Regions from separate parts of the Flexivirga sp. genome, predicted to be linked through region 2. Evidence: predicted binding sites of a transcription regulator. Region 2 holds the regulator's gene; each other region holds the start of a gene.
The links. The regulator LexA, encoded in region 2, represses DNA repair genes until DNA is damaged. The targets are predictions, from matches to a motif close to TCGAACANNTGTTCGA.
Positions count from the first base shown of each region.

Region 1: recA (recombinase RecA) is a predicted target of LexA. The motif match lies at 1,762-1,777, and genes of this name have one in related genera.
Region 3: ruvC (crossover junction endodeoxyribonuclease RuvC) is a predicted target of LexA. The motif match lies at 2,549-2,564, and genes of this name have one in related genera.

Region 1 is NZ_JBQCGS010000018.1:81,880-86,481, reverse strand. Features, by position in the region: gene ACTHL4_RS03285 (regulatory protein RecX) at 1-118, opposite strand, end outside; gene recA (recombinase RecA) at 500-1,567, opposite strand; gene ACTHL4_RS03275 (DinB family protein) at 1,832-2,413, opposite strand; gene ACTHL4_RS03270 (FadR/GntR family transcriptional regulator) at 2,484-3,191, shown strand; gene ACTHL4_RS03265 (creatininase family protein) at 3,188-3,955, shown strand; gene ACTHL4_RS03260 (alpha/beta hydrolase family esterase) at 4,046-4,602, shown strand, end outside.
Region 2 is NZ_JBQCGS010000043.1:8,079-12,680, forward strand. Features, by position in the region: gene ACTHL4_RS07160 (vitamin B12-dependent ribonucleotide reductase) at 1-776, opposite strand, end outside; gene nrdR (transcriptional regulator NrdR) at 881-1,381, opposite strand; gene ACTHL4_RS07170 (hypothetical protein) at 1,669-2,127, opposite strand; gene lexA (transcriptional repressor LexA) at 2,448-3,164, shown strand; gene ACTHL4_RS07180 (NAD-dependent protein deacetylase) at 3,260-4,105, opposite strand; gene ACTHL4_RS07185 (GOLPH3/VPS74 family protein) at 4,129-4,602, opposite strand, start outside.
Region 3 is NZ_JBQCGS010000058.1:17,010-21,611, reverse strand. Features, by position in the region: gene ACTHL4_RS09925 (MMPL family transporter) at 1-915, opposite strand, end outside; gene pdxT (pyridoxal 5'-phosphate synthase glutaminase subunit PdxT) at 1,043-1,690, shown strand; gene ACTHL4_RS09915 (YebC/PmpR family DNA-binding transcriptional regulator) at 1,706-2,476, shown strand; gene ruvC (crossover junction endodeoxyribonuclease RuvC) at 2,595-3,128, shown strand; gene ruvA (Holliday junction branch migration protein RuvA) at 3,125-3,721, shown strand; gene ruvB (Holliday junction branch migration DNA helicase RuvB) at 3,718-4,602, shown strand, end outside.

The DNA of each region.
Region 1 (4,602 bases), on a different contig from region 2:
CGACCTCCTCGAGCCGGTCGAGCACGGCCCTGGCCACCTCGTCGGTGCAGCCGCGTTCGCGCAGTGTGTCGGCCAGCTGTTTGCGACTGCGGGGCGCCGAGGCGAGTTGACGGAGCACGATGGTGCGCGCCACCTCGGAGGGGTCGGCGTCCGCTCCGGATGCGTCCGGTGGCGGCTCACGATCGTTGCGTGCCTGCCGGGCCGTGCGTCGCCCTCGTGCGCCGCCGGCGGGGTGTGCGCCGCGTCGAGGCGATCGGTGCGGCCCGTTCGCCGGCGGCCCTGCGCCGCTCGCGGCGCCGTCGCCGGATCGCACGTGGGCCGATGAGCCGGCCCACGGACCGACGATGACATCGGCCGGATCGACAAAGTCGGGCGGCGAATCAGGTGCACTGTCAAAGGGATTCATGGATGCAACGAAGCTTCCCCTGTGGAGCGTCTGTCGTCATACGGGACAACGTCTCGGCCACCGAAACGCCCAGCTCGGTGGCCGAGACGAGGATCAGAAGTCGACCGCGGTGACGACGGGTGTGGTCTCCTCGGCCGGCTTGTCGGCTTGCGGGCCGACGCCGAGCTTCTCCTTGATCTTCTTCTCCAGCTCATCGGCGAGGTCCGGGTTGTCGCGCAGGAAGCCGCGCGCGTTCTCCTTGCCCTGGCCCAACTGGTCGCCCTCGTAGGTGTACCAGGCGCCGGCCTTGCGCACGAAACCCTGCTCGACGCCCATGTCGATCAGGCCGCCCTCGCGGGAGATGCCCTGGCCGTAGAGGATGTCGAACTCCGCCTGCTTGAACGGCGGGGACACCTTGTTCTTGACCACCTTGACGCGGGTGCGGTTGCCGACCGCATCGGTGCCGTCCTTCAGCGTCTCGATGCGACGCACGTCGAGCCGGACCGAGGCATAGAACTTCAGCGCCTTGCCGCCGGTCGTCGTCTCCGGCGACCCGAACATGACGCCGATCTTCTCGCGCAACTGGTTGATGAAGATCGCGGTGGTACCGGTGCTGTTGAGAGCACCGGTGATCTTGCGCAGCGCCTGCGACATGAGTCGGGCCTGTAGACCGACGTGGCTGTCACCCATCTCACCCTCGATCTCGGCACGCGGCACGAGCGCGGCCACGGAGTCGACCACGATGATGTCCAGCGAACCGGACCGGATCAGCATGTCGGCGATCTCCAGTGCCTGCTCACCGGTGTCCGGCTGGCTGACCAGCAGGGCATCGGTATCCACCCCGAGCTTCTTGGCGTATTCGGGGTCGAGCGCGTGCTCGGCGTCGATGAAGGCTGCGATGCCGCCGTTGCGCTGCGCATTGGCGACGGCGTGCAGTGCGACCGTGGTCTTACCGGAGGACTCCGGACCGTAGATCTCCACCACGCGGCCGCGGGGCAGCCCGCCGATGCCGAGAGCGACATCGAGAGCGATGGCGCCGGTGGGGATCACATCGATCGGCGGACGGACGTCGTCGCCCAGTCGCATGACCGCGCCCTTGCCGTGCGCCTTCTCGATCTGGGACAGGACGGTGTCGAGCGTCTTCAGCTTACTGTCACCGGCATTCGCCGTCTTTGCTGCCATGGTGCGGCACTCCTTCGGAGAGTTGTGGGGTGGGTCGCGTCCACCGGCGACCGTCCGCAGCTCGTCAGTGCAGGTCGAACTGTGGAACGTGTCAGACGCTAGGCCCCCGCACCGACAACCCGGCATCTGTGGTCCGTGCACTGTGGACAACGGGCCGCCGGTCGAGGACTTGTGGATGAGCCTAACGCAGTTTCCCGAACATCCGTACGAAGGTTTGCGGCGTGGCGTGTCGCCCCGACGGCGCGCCCACCCTCGGCCAGCACCTCATCGGCCGGCCGACCGCGCGGCCGCCTCGATCAGGGTGCGTCGCCGGCTCCAGAAGGCCGCGTCGTGCTGCTGGTCCGCCATGGCTGCCGCATCGGTCCCCACCGCACCGTCCAGCTGCTCGCGCACGATATCGGCGTGGCCGGCGTGCCTGCTGGTCTCGGCGAGCAGGTGCACGAGGACGTTGAACAGCGGCACCGCGGCGTCCTGCCACCAGGCAACGCGCCCGATGGTGTCGAGCTCCAGTGCGGCCACCGTGGCATCGCTGTGCGCCCACACCCGCCGATAACGGTCGACGATCTGGCTGCGGGACTCCCCTTCGGTCGCCCACATGTCCGCCAGCCGGTCCGCCTCGACGTCCCAGCGCGGCAGCGGTTCGGGAAACGGACGGCCGAAGACCTCGCCCAGATACCTCGCCTCCCAGGTCGCCAAGTGCTTCACCAGGCCCAGCAGATTCGTGCCGGTGACAGTGAGCGGACGGCGCACGTCGTACTCGGACAGCCCGTCGAGCTTGGCCAGCACCGCTTCGCGTTCGTGTCGCAGGTAGTTGTAGAGGTTCGCCTTGGCGGCAGCATCGTCCATCCGCGGATCCTCCCAGCATTCGCCAGTGACCCTTGACACATTAGGTGATCAAGTGATCTAGTCACTTGATGTGACCACGCAGACCTCGCTGACCAGCCGCCTCGCCGACGAGATCGTCGACCTGATCTTGGACGGTGGCCTGCGACCGGGCGACGCCCTGGAGTCCTCCCGCGCGCTCGCCCAGCGTTTCGAGGTCACCACGCCGACGGTGCGCGAGGCCCTGCGCCGCCTGGAGGCCACCGATGTCGTGCAGTTCCGGCACGGCTCGGGCACGTACGTCGGCGCCGGCATCGAGCGGCGGATGGTCGTCAACCAGCACGCCGGCCGCGACTCCCTCGAGGAGCTCGTCGCCACCCGCCTCCTGCTCGAACCCGCCATCGCGGCCGAAGCCGCCCGCAGCCGCAGCGACGCCGACCTGCAGTCGCTCGAACGCGCACTGGCCAACGCGCTCACGCCCCAGCGCGGTGACGAACGACCGGCCGTGCATTTCCACGTCGCGGTCGCCGCCGCGACCGGCAATCGCCTGGTCGCCGAGACGCTGGAAGCCTTGCTGCACCTGCGATCTCGCGAACAGATCCAGATCCGTCACCGGTATGACGACCGCGAGCGCGACCACGCCGAGCACCAGCAGATCCTGGACGCCATCCGCGCCGGCGACGCGGACCGCGCGGCCGCGCTCACCACGGCACACCTGCGATCGATCCGCGACGTGCTCGCCGACGGCGGCAGGACCGGGGACCAGGAGCGTGGCCGGGACCAGGCCCAGGACCAGGCATGACGGTCCCCTCCCATCGGCTCGGCGAGTTGACCACCCGCGACGCGGCGGAGTCGGTCGCTCGCGGCGACATCGTCATCCTCCCCGCGGGCGCCTTCGAACAACACGGACCGGCCCTGCCCATGGCCACCGACCTGATCCGCGCCGAGGACCTGGCCGGCCGGGTGGCCGCAGCGCTCCCCCAGCGTGTCGTCATCGGTCCGAGCCTGCCGGTCGGGGTCTCCCCGCACCACCTGGGTTTCGCCGGCACGGTCACCCTGCGGCCGGCGACCTTCCTCGCCGTCGCCCGCGAGTATGTCGACAGCCTGGCCCATCACGGCTGGCGCAAGATCCTCGTGCTGACCGGCCATGCCGGGAACAACGCAACTCTCGGCGCTTTGGCGCAGGATCTGCTGCACGACCGCCCTGACATCGAATTCGCCTGGACCGCAATAGCTTCCCTCGCCGGACCGGCCACCGCGCAGCTGCAGCGCGCAGAGGTGACCGGGCACTGTGGCGAGTCGGAAACCGCCCAGATGCTGCACGTCGCACCGCATCTGGTGCATGTCGACCGGTTGGCTGCGGGCACCACTGCCCTGGACCAGCTGGACCCCCTGTCGCGCCTGGCGCGACGCACCGCGCCGGCGCTCGCGCGCCGGTACGACCGGCTCAGCACGAACGGCGTGCTGGGCGATCCCACGACCGCGACGGCCGACCAGGGCCGAGCGATCGTCGACGCCGTCACCACGGCACTGGTCGAACACCTCCAGGAGTGGCTCGCCGCCTGATCCGAACCCGTCACGGCCGGTCGCCCCCTCCGGGCGTCCGGTGGGTCGAACGCGCCCCGAAACGCGCGACCCGTCCGAAAGGAACTCGCCATGAAGAAGATCCGCCACCGCACCGCCGCCCTCACCGCGACGCTGCTTGCCACCGGTGCCGTGACGGCGCCCGCCGTCGCGCACAGCCTCTCCCCCGAACCGGGCCGCGCCTCGGCGACCGCGCCGTCCGGCACGCGGTCGTGCACGAAGCCGACCGACCAGGAATCGGCGGCGAGCGCGAAATACACCATCACCAGTGGTGGCCGCGAGCGCACCTACATTCTGCATTTGCCGAAGAACTATGAGCGGCACAGTGAGTGGCCGCTGATCGTCGCCTACCACGGACGCGGGAGCACCGGCACCGAGATCGAGGGATTCTCCGGCCTGTCCTCGTTGCGGGCGGTCGTCGCCTACCCGAACGGCGAGATCGGCACCGGCGCCGGCTATCGCCAGGCGTGGCAGGGTGCGCCCTACGCGCCGCCCGGTGTCGACGACGTGGCGTTCACCTCCGACCTGCTCGACCGGCTGCAGTCCGACTATTGCGTCGATCCCACCCGGACCTACGCCACCGGCAAGTCCAACGGCGCGGGCTTCGTCGGCCTGCTCGCCTGCCGGTT
Region 2 (4,602 bases):
TTGTCCTCCTCGCGCGCCTTGGTCTCGACGAACTCCTCGATGTCGGGGTGGTCGACGTCCAGCACGACCATCTTCGCCGCGCGACGGGTGGCGCCGCCGGACTTGATGGTGCCTGCGGACGCGTCCCCACCGCGCATGAACGACACCGGCCCGGAGGCGGTGCCACCGGAGGACAGCAGCTCCTTGGAGGAGCGGATGCGGGAGAGGTTGAGGCCGGCACCGGAGCCCCCCTTGAAGATGAAGCCCTCTTCCTTGTACCAGTTGAGGATCGAGTCCATGGAGTCGTCGACCGAGAGGATGAAGCACGCTGACACCTGTTGCGGCGACTTGGTGCCCACGTTGAACCAGACCGGGGAGTTGAAGCTGAACACCTGGTGCAGCAGGGACCAGGTCAGCTCGTGCTCGAAGATCTCGGCGTCGTCGTCGGTCGCGAAGTAGCCGTGTTCCTTGCCGGCGCGCACATAGGTGAGCACGACCCGGTCGATGAGCTGCTTGAGGCTGCTCTCCCGCTGTGGCGTGCCGACCGCGCCACGGAAGTATTTGGTGGTGACGATGGTGGAGGCGTTGAGCGACCAGCTGTCGGGGAACTCCACACCGCGCTGCTCGAAGATCGTCTCGCCGGTCTTCCAGTTCTGCTGGACGACATCGCGCCGCTCCCAGGTGACCTCGTCATAGGGGTGCACCCCGGGCGTGGTGAAGATGCGCTCGACGGTCAGGCTCTTGCGCGCGCCGCTGCCGCGTCGCGCCTTCGAGCCCGCGTCTGCCGTGTCGGTCATGTCCAACTTCCTTTCCCGCCCGAAGGCGGTCGACTGTGCTGCGGGATGTGTTGTTGCCGTGTGGTGGTGTTGCCGTGGTGCTGCGGACTGACGTGGAACGTGCCTCAGTCGCCGGCGGGTTCGCGGCCCACGGCGTGATCGGGCTCCACGCCCGTCGCCGGACGTTCGGCACGCAGCAGCGCGATAGCGGCCTCGAAGTCCTCGAGGTCGTCGAAGGCCTGGTAGACCGAGGCGAAACGCAGATAGGCGACCTCGTCCAGGCTGCGCAGCGGGCCGAGGATCGCCAGACCCACGTCGTGCGCGTCGATCTCGGCCGCCCCCTGGGCGCGGATCGACTCCTCGACCTCCTGCGCGAGCAGCGCGAGTTGGTCCTCGCTGACCGGGCGGCCCTGGCATGCCTTGCGCACACCGACCAAAACCTTCTGGCGGCTGAACGGCTCGCTGGCACCCGAGCGCTTGACGACGGTGAGGCTCGCAGTCTCGGTCGTCGAGAAGCGCTTACCGCAGTCGGGACACTGCCGGCGACGCTTGATGCAGGTGCCGTCCTCGCTCGTGCGACTGTCGACGACGCGACTGTCGTCATGACGGCAGAACGGACAATGCACGGTCGACTCCTCTCCCGGGAACGCCGCCCACGATGCGCCGCCACGGACCCGCACCCTGTGGACGAAGCTGTGGGTGAACGGTGGACGATCTGGGGACAACGCGCTCTGGCATGTGGACTAGATGTGGACGAATCCCATCGGTGTAACTACTAGATATAGGGATCTTAGGCCGGTCCCACCACAAGTGCAAGAGCCGTCCGCCATGCCGCGAAACGCCCTGGTCAGCCGCCTGGAACCCGCGCGTCACGCCCCTCACCGGGGCGGCGCACGGACACCGCTGCAATCCCTCAGCGCGGCAACCGCAGCTGCTGTCCGGCCACCACCTGCAGGCCGTTGAGGTCGTTGGCCAGGGCCACCTTGGTGACCGCGTCGGCGACCGGCATCGACGGGTAGGCGCGGTGCGCCACCTCGGACAGCGTCTCGCCGTCGTGGACGGTGACGGTGTGCGTCACCGGCGCGGAGGTGGTGGCCCAGGCGCGGGCCGCCGCTCCCCCGCCCACCAGCATGACCACAGCGACGAGCGCCACCAGCAACCGGCGACCGCGGGCCGTCAACCGCAGCCCGCTTGCGCCATCCGCCGCGTCGACACGGACGCCGACCCGCTCGCCACCGCCGCTGGCCGCCGGGCCGGTCGGAACCACCCGCAGGTGCCGACGACGCCCACGGCCCTCGGGGACCTCGGGGGCCTCGGGGGCTCGATCGGCCGGCGGGTCGACCATGACGTCCCACGGTGCCACTGCACTCATCTCTTCCTCCTGAAACCTCGGCGCGACCGGATGCGCACCGTCCCTGCGACGGACCTGGCCCGAACAAGCGTGCGATCGGACACCTGTCGGATGTATAGCACGGACGTTCGACATCGTCGAGACACGCGTCGTACAGATGTTTGGAAACTGTGTCCGAAACCCATACGCTGTTTTCACGAAGCCAAGGCAAGCACCGAGCACCGACAGCCGGCGCCGATCCAGCTCCACATCCAGCACCCACTCACCGCACGGACCACGGTCCGCACGGACGCTCGCCGGCCGCTTCGAGCGAACTGTTCGCCGAGGAGGAGATGACAGCGATGGCACAGGTGCACGAACTTCCCGATCGCGCCGGAGAGAGCCTGACCACCAGGCAGCGCAAGGTGCTGCAGGTGATCCGCAATTCCGTGGACCGGCGCGGCTACCCGCCGAGCCTGCGCGAGATCGGGGACGCGGTCGGCCTGACCAGTCCCAGCTCGGTGGCGCACCAATTGACGATGTTGGAGCGCAAGGGTTACCTGCGCCGCGACCCCAACCGCCCCCGAGCCATGGAGGTCATCGACCCGGACGGCACCGACACCCGCGGCTACCGCGGCGGCTCGAGCGTACGCAGCGCCGAGGAGTCGGGCGTCGACGAGACCGGGCTGGGCGACGCACGACCCGAGGCGTCATACATCCCCGTCGTGGGGCGGATCGCTGCCGGCGGTCCGATCCTCGCCGAGGAGGTCGTGGAAGACGTCTTCCCGCTGCCCAAGCAGATCGTGGGCGAAGGTGACCTCTTCCTGTTGAAGGTCGTCGGCGACTCGATGGTCGATGCGGCGATCTGCGACGGCGACTGGGTCGTGGTGCGCCAGCAGCCCACGGCGACCAACGGCGACATCGTAGCGGCGATGCTCGACAACGAGGCGACGGTCAAGACGTTCAAGCGCACCCGGGGCAAGGTATGGCTGATGCCGCACAACGACGCCTACGACCCGATCGACGGTGACGATGCGACGATCCTGGGCAAGGTCACCGCGGTACTGCGCCGGGTCTAGACCACCCCACCACGTTTCTCCCCCGCTGCGTTCCTCCGCATACGTCGCGGCGGCCCCCGATCTTCGTGTGAGGGTCGGGCGTGGATCGGAACAGCTCAGCCGGTCAGCGCGGCGGCGAGCGCCGTCAACGTCTCACCCAGCGGCGCATCGACGCGCACCGACACCTCCTCGTCGGTCGCGCGCGTCCAGCCATGGGTGACCACGGCGACCGGGATGTGCTCCCGGACGGCGCGGCGGATGAATCGATAGCCCGACATCACGGCCAGGGACGAGCCGAGCACCAGGACCGCACGCGCCGCGTGGACCTGCGCGAAGCAATGCTCCACCAGAGGCTTGGGCACGGATTCGCCGAACATCACCACGTCGGGTTTCAGCAGGTCCGAACCGCAGACGACGCAATGCACCAGTCGGAATCCGCCGATCAGTGACTCGGCGATCGCCACGTCCCCATCGGGTCGCAACGGACCGTCCGCCGACCGGTCGAAGTCGGGGTTGGCCAACTGCAGCCAGGCGTCGACCGTCGAGCGTTCGTAGCGTTCGCCGCAGTGCATGCAGACCACGTGCGTCAGGCTGCCGTGCAACTCGACCACGTTCCGGGCACCGGCCGCCTGGTGCAGTCCGTCCACGTTCTGGGTGATCACCGGACCGACCAATCCGGCGTGTTGCAGCGCGGCCACGGCACGATGGCCGTCGTTGGGCTCGGCCGCCGCGAAACGCGGCCAGCCGACATACGAACGGGCCCAGTAACGCCGCCGCGCGGCGGGGCTGGCGAGCAGTTCCTGAGCCGTCATCGGCTGGAAACGGCGCTTGCCGTCAGCGCCCCGGTAATCGGGGATCCCCGAGTCGGTGGACAGCCCCGCGCCGGTCAGCGCCAGCACCCCACCGCCGGCGACCAACTCGGCCAGGGCTGTCAGGTCGGTTGTCAGATCGCGGGCCACCACAACGGCAAAGCTCTCACATCGGTTCAACTACCCGCGATCGCGGCACTCGTGGCAGCGGTGGTGGCAGCGATCAGGGCAGCGTTCGTGGCCGCCTGTGCACTCTTGATCGCCGCCGCCGCCGCGCCCGCGGTCCAGTCCTGCTCGCCCACCGCCTTGGCACGTCTGGTCAGCTCCCGCCCTGAGACGCCGAACTGCCGGGCGTCATACACCTTGGTCACCGCGTCGGCGGCGCCGAGGAGTGCGACCGTGGACCCGGTGTGCAGATCCGGCCGGGCGGTGCCGGCGAGGACGCGTCCGGCGGCGTCCAGCAGGGTCGCGCGAGCAGCCAGGTCGACGACCGGATGCTTCTCGGGGCGCAGGAACCCTCCCGGCTGGTGCCGGACCGCGCCGTCGGCGACCAGCCGGTGGTAGACGCGGTCGGCCATCCCCTTGGCCAGCGCGGGCAGCGCGCGTTCCGGTTTCTTGCCCGCCTTCTGCACGAACACGGCCAGCGCGTG
Region 3 (4,602 bases), on a different contig from region 2:
CTTCGTCGAGTTCATCTGCGCCGCGAGCAGGCACAGCATGCCGAGGATGACGGTGCTGCCACTGGCCAGGATGGCCGGCCCCGACCGATGGAGCGCGAATGCCATTGCCTCATGCCGGTCCTCGTGCCGGCGCAGCTCCTCGCGATAGCGCGCCACGAGCAACAGGGCATAGTCCGTGCCGGCCCCGATGACCAGCACGGTGAGGATCCCGTAGCTCTGGCCGTTGACGGTCAGCCCGGTGTGGTCGACCAGCAGGTAGATGAACGCCTGTGCGGCCGTGAGCGCCACGCCGGCGCTGAGGATCGGCAGCACCCACAGCACCGGGCTCCGGTAGGTCAGCAGCAGGATCAGGATGACGACGCCGAGCGTGCCGAACAGCAGCGTGCCGTCGATGCCCGAGAAGGCGTCGGCCTGGTCGGCGCCGAAACCGACCGGTCCGCCGAGATGCACGCCCATGCCGTGTGCCCCCTCAGTTGCGGTGGCACGGATCTGGTCGGCCGTCTTGGGCAGGTCGTTCCAGCCGGACTTCGGGTCGATGTGCAACGGGATCAGCGTTTGCAGGGTCGTCCCGTCCTCGGACGGGATCGGACCGACGACCGGGCCGGCCACGTGCGGTGTGTTCTTGTATGCCGCGGCGTCGGCGGCCGCCTTCGCGCGGTCGGCCGCGGTCAGTCCGCCGTCCCGGTGATAGACGACGATGGCCGGGATGCTGTTGCGGTCCACGAAGGCGCCCAACTGGTCGTAGGCCTTGGTGGACTCGGCACTGGCCGGTAGCCATGACGAGGTCTGGTTGTCCTGCGCGCCGGACAGTTTGCCGGCCAGCGGGCCGAGCGCGACGAGCGCAACGACCCAGATGACGAGGACTGCGTATTTGCTGCGGCGGCCGCACACCAGTGCCGCGAGTCGACGATCCATCCGATGACCCCTCCGTCAGATGTGGATGCGCGGCAGATACTTAGCTTTCCTCACTGTCGCGATATATCGTGATTTTACGGGATGACGCCCATGACGTGCAGGTATTTCTTTGTGGGACGCTGGCAGCGTGAAGTCACTCATCGGCGTGCTCGCCGTGCAAGGCGATGTCCGCGAGCATGCTCGTTCTCTCGAATCCGTCGGAGCCGCAACGCGATTGGTTCGCCGGCCGGAGGAGCTGGAGGGCCTCGACGGGATCGTGCTCCCCGGTGGGGAGTCGACCACGATGGACAAACTGCTGCGCGCCTTCGAGCTGCGGGACCCACTGCGGGAGCGGTTGACGGCGGGCCTGCCGGCATACGGCTCGTGCGCCGGGATGATCCTGCTGGCCGACCGCGTGCTGGACGCGACGGCCGGCCAGCAGACGCTCGGCGGCCTGGATGTCACGGTGCGGCGCAACGCCTTCGGGCGGCAGGTCGACTCGTTCGAGGAGGACCTCGAGATGCCGCAGATCGTCGGGGAGTCGGCGCCGCCGGTGCGGGCGGTGTTCATCCGGGCTCCCTGGGTGGAGGCGGTCGGCCCGCAGGTGCAGGTGCTCGGCACCGTGACGACCGGCCCGGCGGCCGGGCGGATCGTCGCCGTGCGCCAGGGCAATGTGCTCGCCACGTCGTTCCACCCGGAGGTCACCGGCGACCACCGGATCCACGAATACTTCCTGCGTATGGCGCACCAGCGGCGCGGCGATAACATTGCCGGTCGAGACACCAGCACGTTCTAGCCAGAAGAGGGATGTATGTCAGGTCACTCCAAGTGGGCGACAACCAAGCACAAGAAGGCTGCGATCGATGCCAAGCGCGGCAAGCTGTTCGCCAAGCTGATCAAGAACATCGAGGTTGCGGCGCGCTCCGGTGGCGGTGACCCGGCAGGCAATCCGACGCTCTTCGACGCCATCCAGAAGGCCAAGAAGTCCAGCGTCCCCAACGACAACATCGATCGCGCGGTCAAGCGCGGCTCCGGTGCCGAGGCCGGTGGCGCCGACTACCTGGCGCTGACCTACGAGGGCTACGCGCCCGGTGGGGTCGCCCTGCTCATCGAGTGCCTGACCGACAACAAGAACCGCGCCGTGGCCGAGGTGCGCACCGCGCTGTCGAAGAACGGCGGCTCGATGGGCGAGTCCGGCTCGGTCGCGTTCCTCTTCAACCGCAAGGGCGTCGTGATCGTCCCCAAGAAGCAGCCGGAGGGCGAGGCCACCGAGGACGGGCTGCTCGAGGTGGTGCTCGACTCGGGTGCCGAAGAGGTCAACGACCTGGGCGAGTCCTTCGAGATCGTCTCGGAGGCCACCGATCTGGTCGCCGTCCGCGAGTCGCTGCAGGGCGCCGGCATCGACTACGACTCGGCCGACTCCTCCTTCCTGCCGACCACCGAGGTGCCGCTGGACAAGGACGGCGCCCAGAAGATGTTCCGCATCATCGAGGCGCTGGAGGACAGCGACGATGTGCAGAACGTCTACGCCAACGGCGACGTCTCGGACGAGGTGCTCGCGGAGCTCGAGGCCGAGGACTGATCCCGTCGGTTCGCCGACGCGCCGCCGCAGCCTTCGCCGGTATGCCGCTGCCGCCGCCTAAGCTGACACGGACCGAACATATGTCGGACCCCGTATGTCGTGAAGGAGCTGCCCTGCTGTGCGAGTGCTCGGAGTCGACCCCGGCCTGACCCGGTGCGGTCTCGGCGTGGTCGAAGGAGGCATCGGGCAGCCGATGCGGATGGTCGCCGTCGGTGTCGTGCGCACGCCGGTCACCGACGACCCGGCCGAACGCCTGCTGAGCCTGCAGACCGAGATCGACGAGTGGATGGAACGCCACACACCCGACTCGGTCGCGGTCGAGCGGGTCTTCGCCAAGGCCAACATCAAGGGCATCATGGGCACCGCGCAGGCGTCCGCCATACCGATGCTGGCCGCCGCGCGGCGTGGCCTGCCGCTGGCGCTGCACACCCCCAGTGAGGTGAAGGCGGCCGTCACCGGCAACGGCCGTGCCGACAAGGCACAGGTCACCTCGATGGTCACCCGCATCCTGCGGCTCGAGGTCGCGCCGAAGCCGGCCGACGCGGCGGACGCGCTGGCCATCGCCATCTGTCATGTATGGCGCGGCGGCGCCCAGGACCGCATCGCGGCGGCCGTCGCCCAGCAACGCGCCGTCGCAGGTGTACGTCGATGATCGCCACACTGCGCGGGACCGTCCTGCAGGTCGGGCTCGACCAGGTCGTCGTCGAGGTCGGCGGCGTCGGACTGCTGACCCACACCACGCCCGGCACCGCTGCCGCGCTGCGGACCGGGGGAGAGGCGACGCTGTCCACGACGCTGGTGGTCCGGGAGGATGCACTGACGCTCTACGGGTTCGGCACCGCGGACGAGCGGGACCTCTTCGAGCTGGTGCAGACGGTCAGCGGCGTCGGTCCGCGGATCGCGCTGGCGATGCTGGCCGTCGCCAGCCCGGACCAGATCCGGGTGGCCATCGCCGGCGGTGATGTCGCCGCGCTGGTGAAGACGCCCGGCATCGGCAAGAAGGGCGCCGAACGCATCGTCCTGGAGCTCAAGGACAAGGTCGGCCCGCTGCTCGCCGGCGACACGACCGACACGCGCCCCGCACCGGTCGGTGGCGGGCACGACCAGGTCAGCGAGGCGCTCATCGGGCTCGGCTGGTCCGCCAAACAGGCCGATGACGCCGTCGCGAAGGCCACCGCGGCCGACCCGGCACTCACCGAGGTGTCCGCGCTGCTGCGGGCGGCGCTGCGCGAGCTGGGACGATGACGGGCGTGGAGCACGAGACAGAGCTGAACCCCGACGGCTCCTACGATGCGACGTCCCGCATCGTCGACCCGGGCGGGGACGAGGAGGAGCGCCGGCTCGAGGTCGCGCTACGCCCCAAGCGGCTGGCCGACTTCCCCGGTCAGCCGCGGGTGCGCGACCAGCTCGGCCTCGTGCTCGAGGCCGCGCGCCGCCGCCAACGGCCACCGGACCACGTGCTGCTGTCCGGACCGCCCGGCCTCGGCAAGACGTCGCTGGCGATGATCATCGCCGCCGAGCTGGAGCAACCGATCCGGATCACCAGCGGGCCCGCCATCCAGCACGCGGGCGATCTGGCCGCGATCCTGTCCTCGCTCGCCGAGGGCGAAGTCCTCTTCCTCGACGAGATCCACCGGATGGCCCGGCCGGCCGAGGAGATGCTCTATCTGGCGATGGAGGATTTCCGCGTCGACGTGGTCGTCGGCAAGGGCCCGGGCGCCACCGCCATACCCCTGGAGCTGCCGCCGTTCACCGTCGTCGGGGCCACCACGCGAGCCGGCCTGCTGCCGGCGCCACTGCGCGACCGGTTCGGTTTCACCGGGCACCTGGACTTCTACGCGACCGAGGACCTGGCCGCGATCCTGACGCGCAACGCCCGCCTCCTGGGCATCGACTCCACCGCGCAGGGCATCGACGAGATCGCCGGACGGTCGCGCGGCACACCACGCATCGCCAACCGGCTGCTGCGCCGGGTCCGCGACTACGCGCAGGTGCACGGCAAGGACGTCGTCGACCTCACGGCGGCGCGGGCGGCCCTGTCCCTCTTCGACGTCGACCAGAGCGGTCTGGACCGGCTGGACCGTGCCGTCCTGGAGGCACTGTGCCGCCGGTTCGGCGGCGGTCCG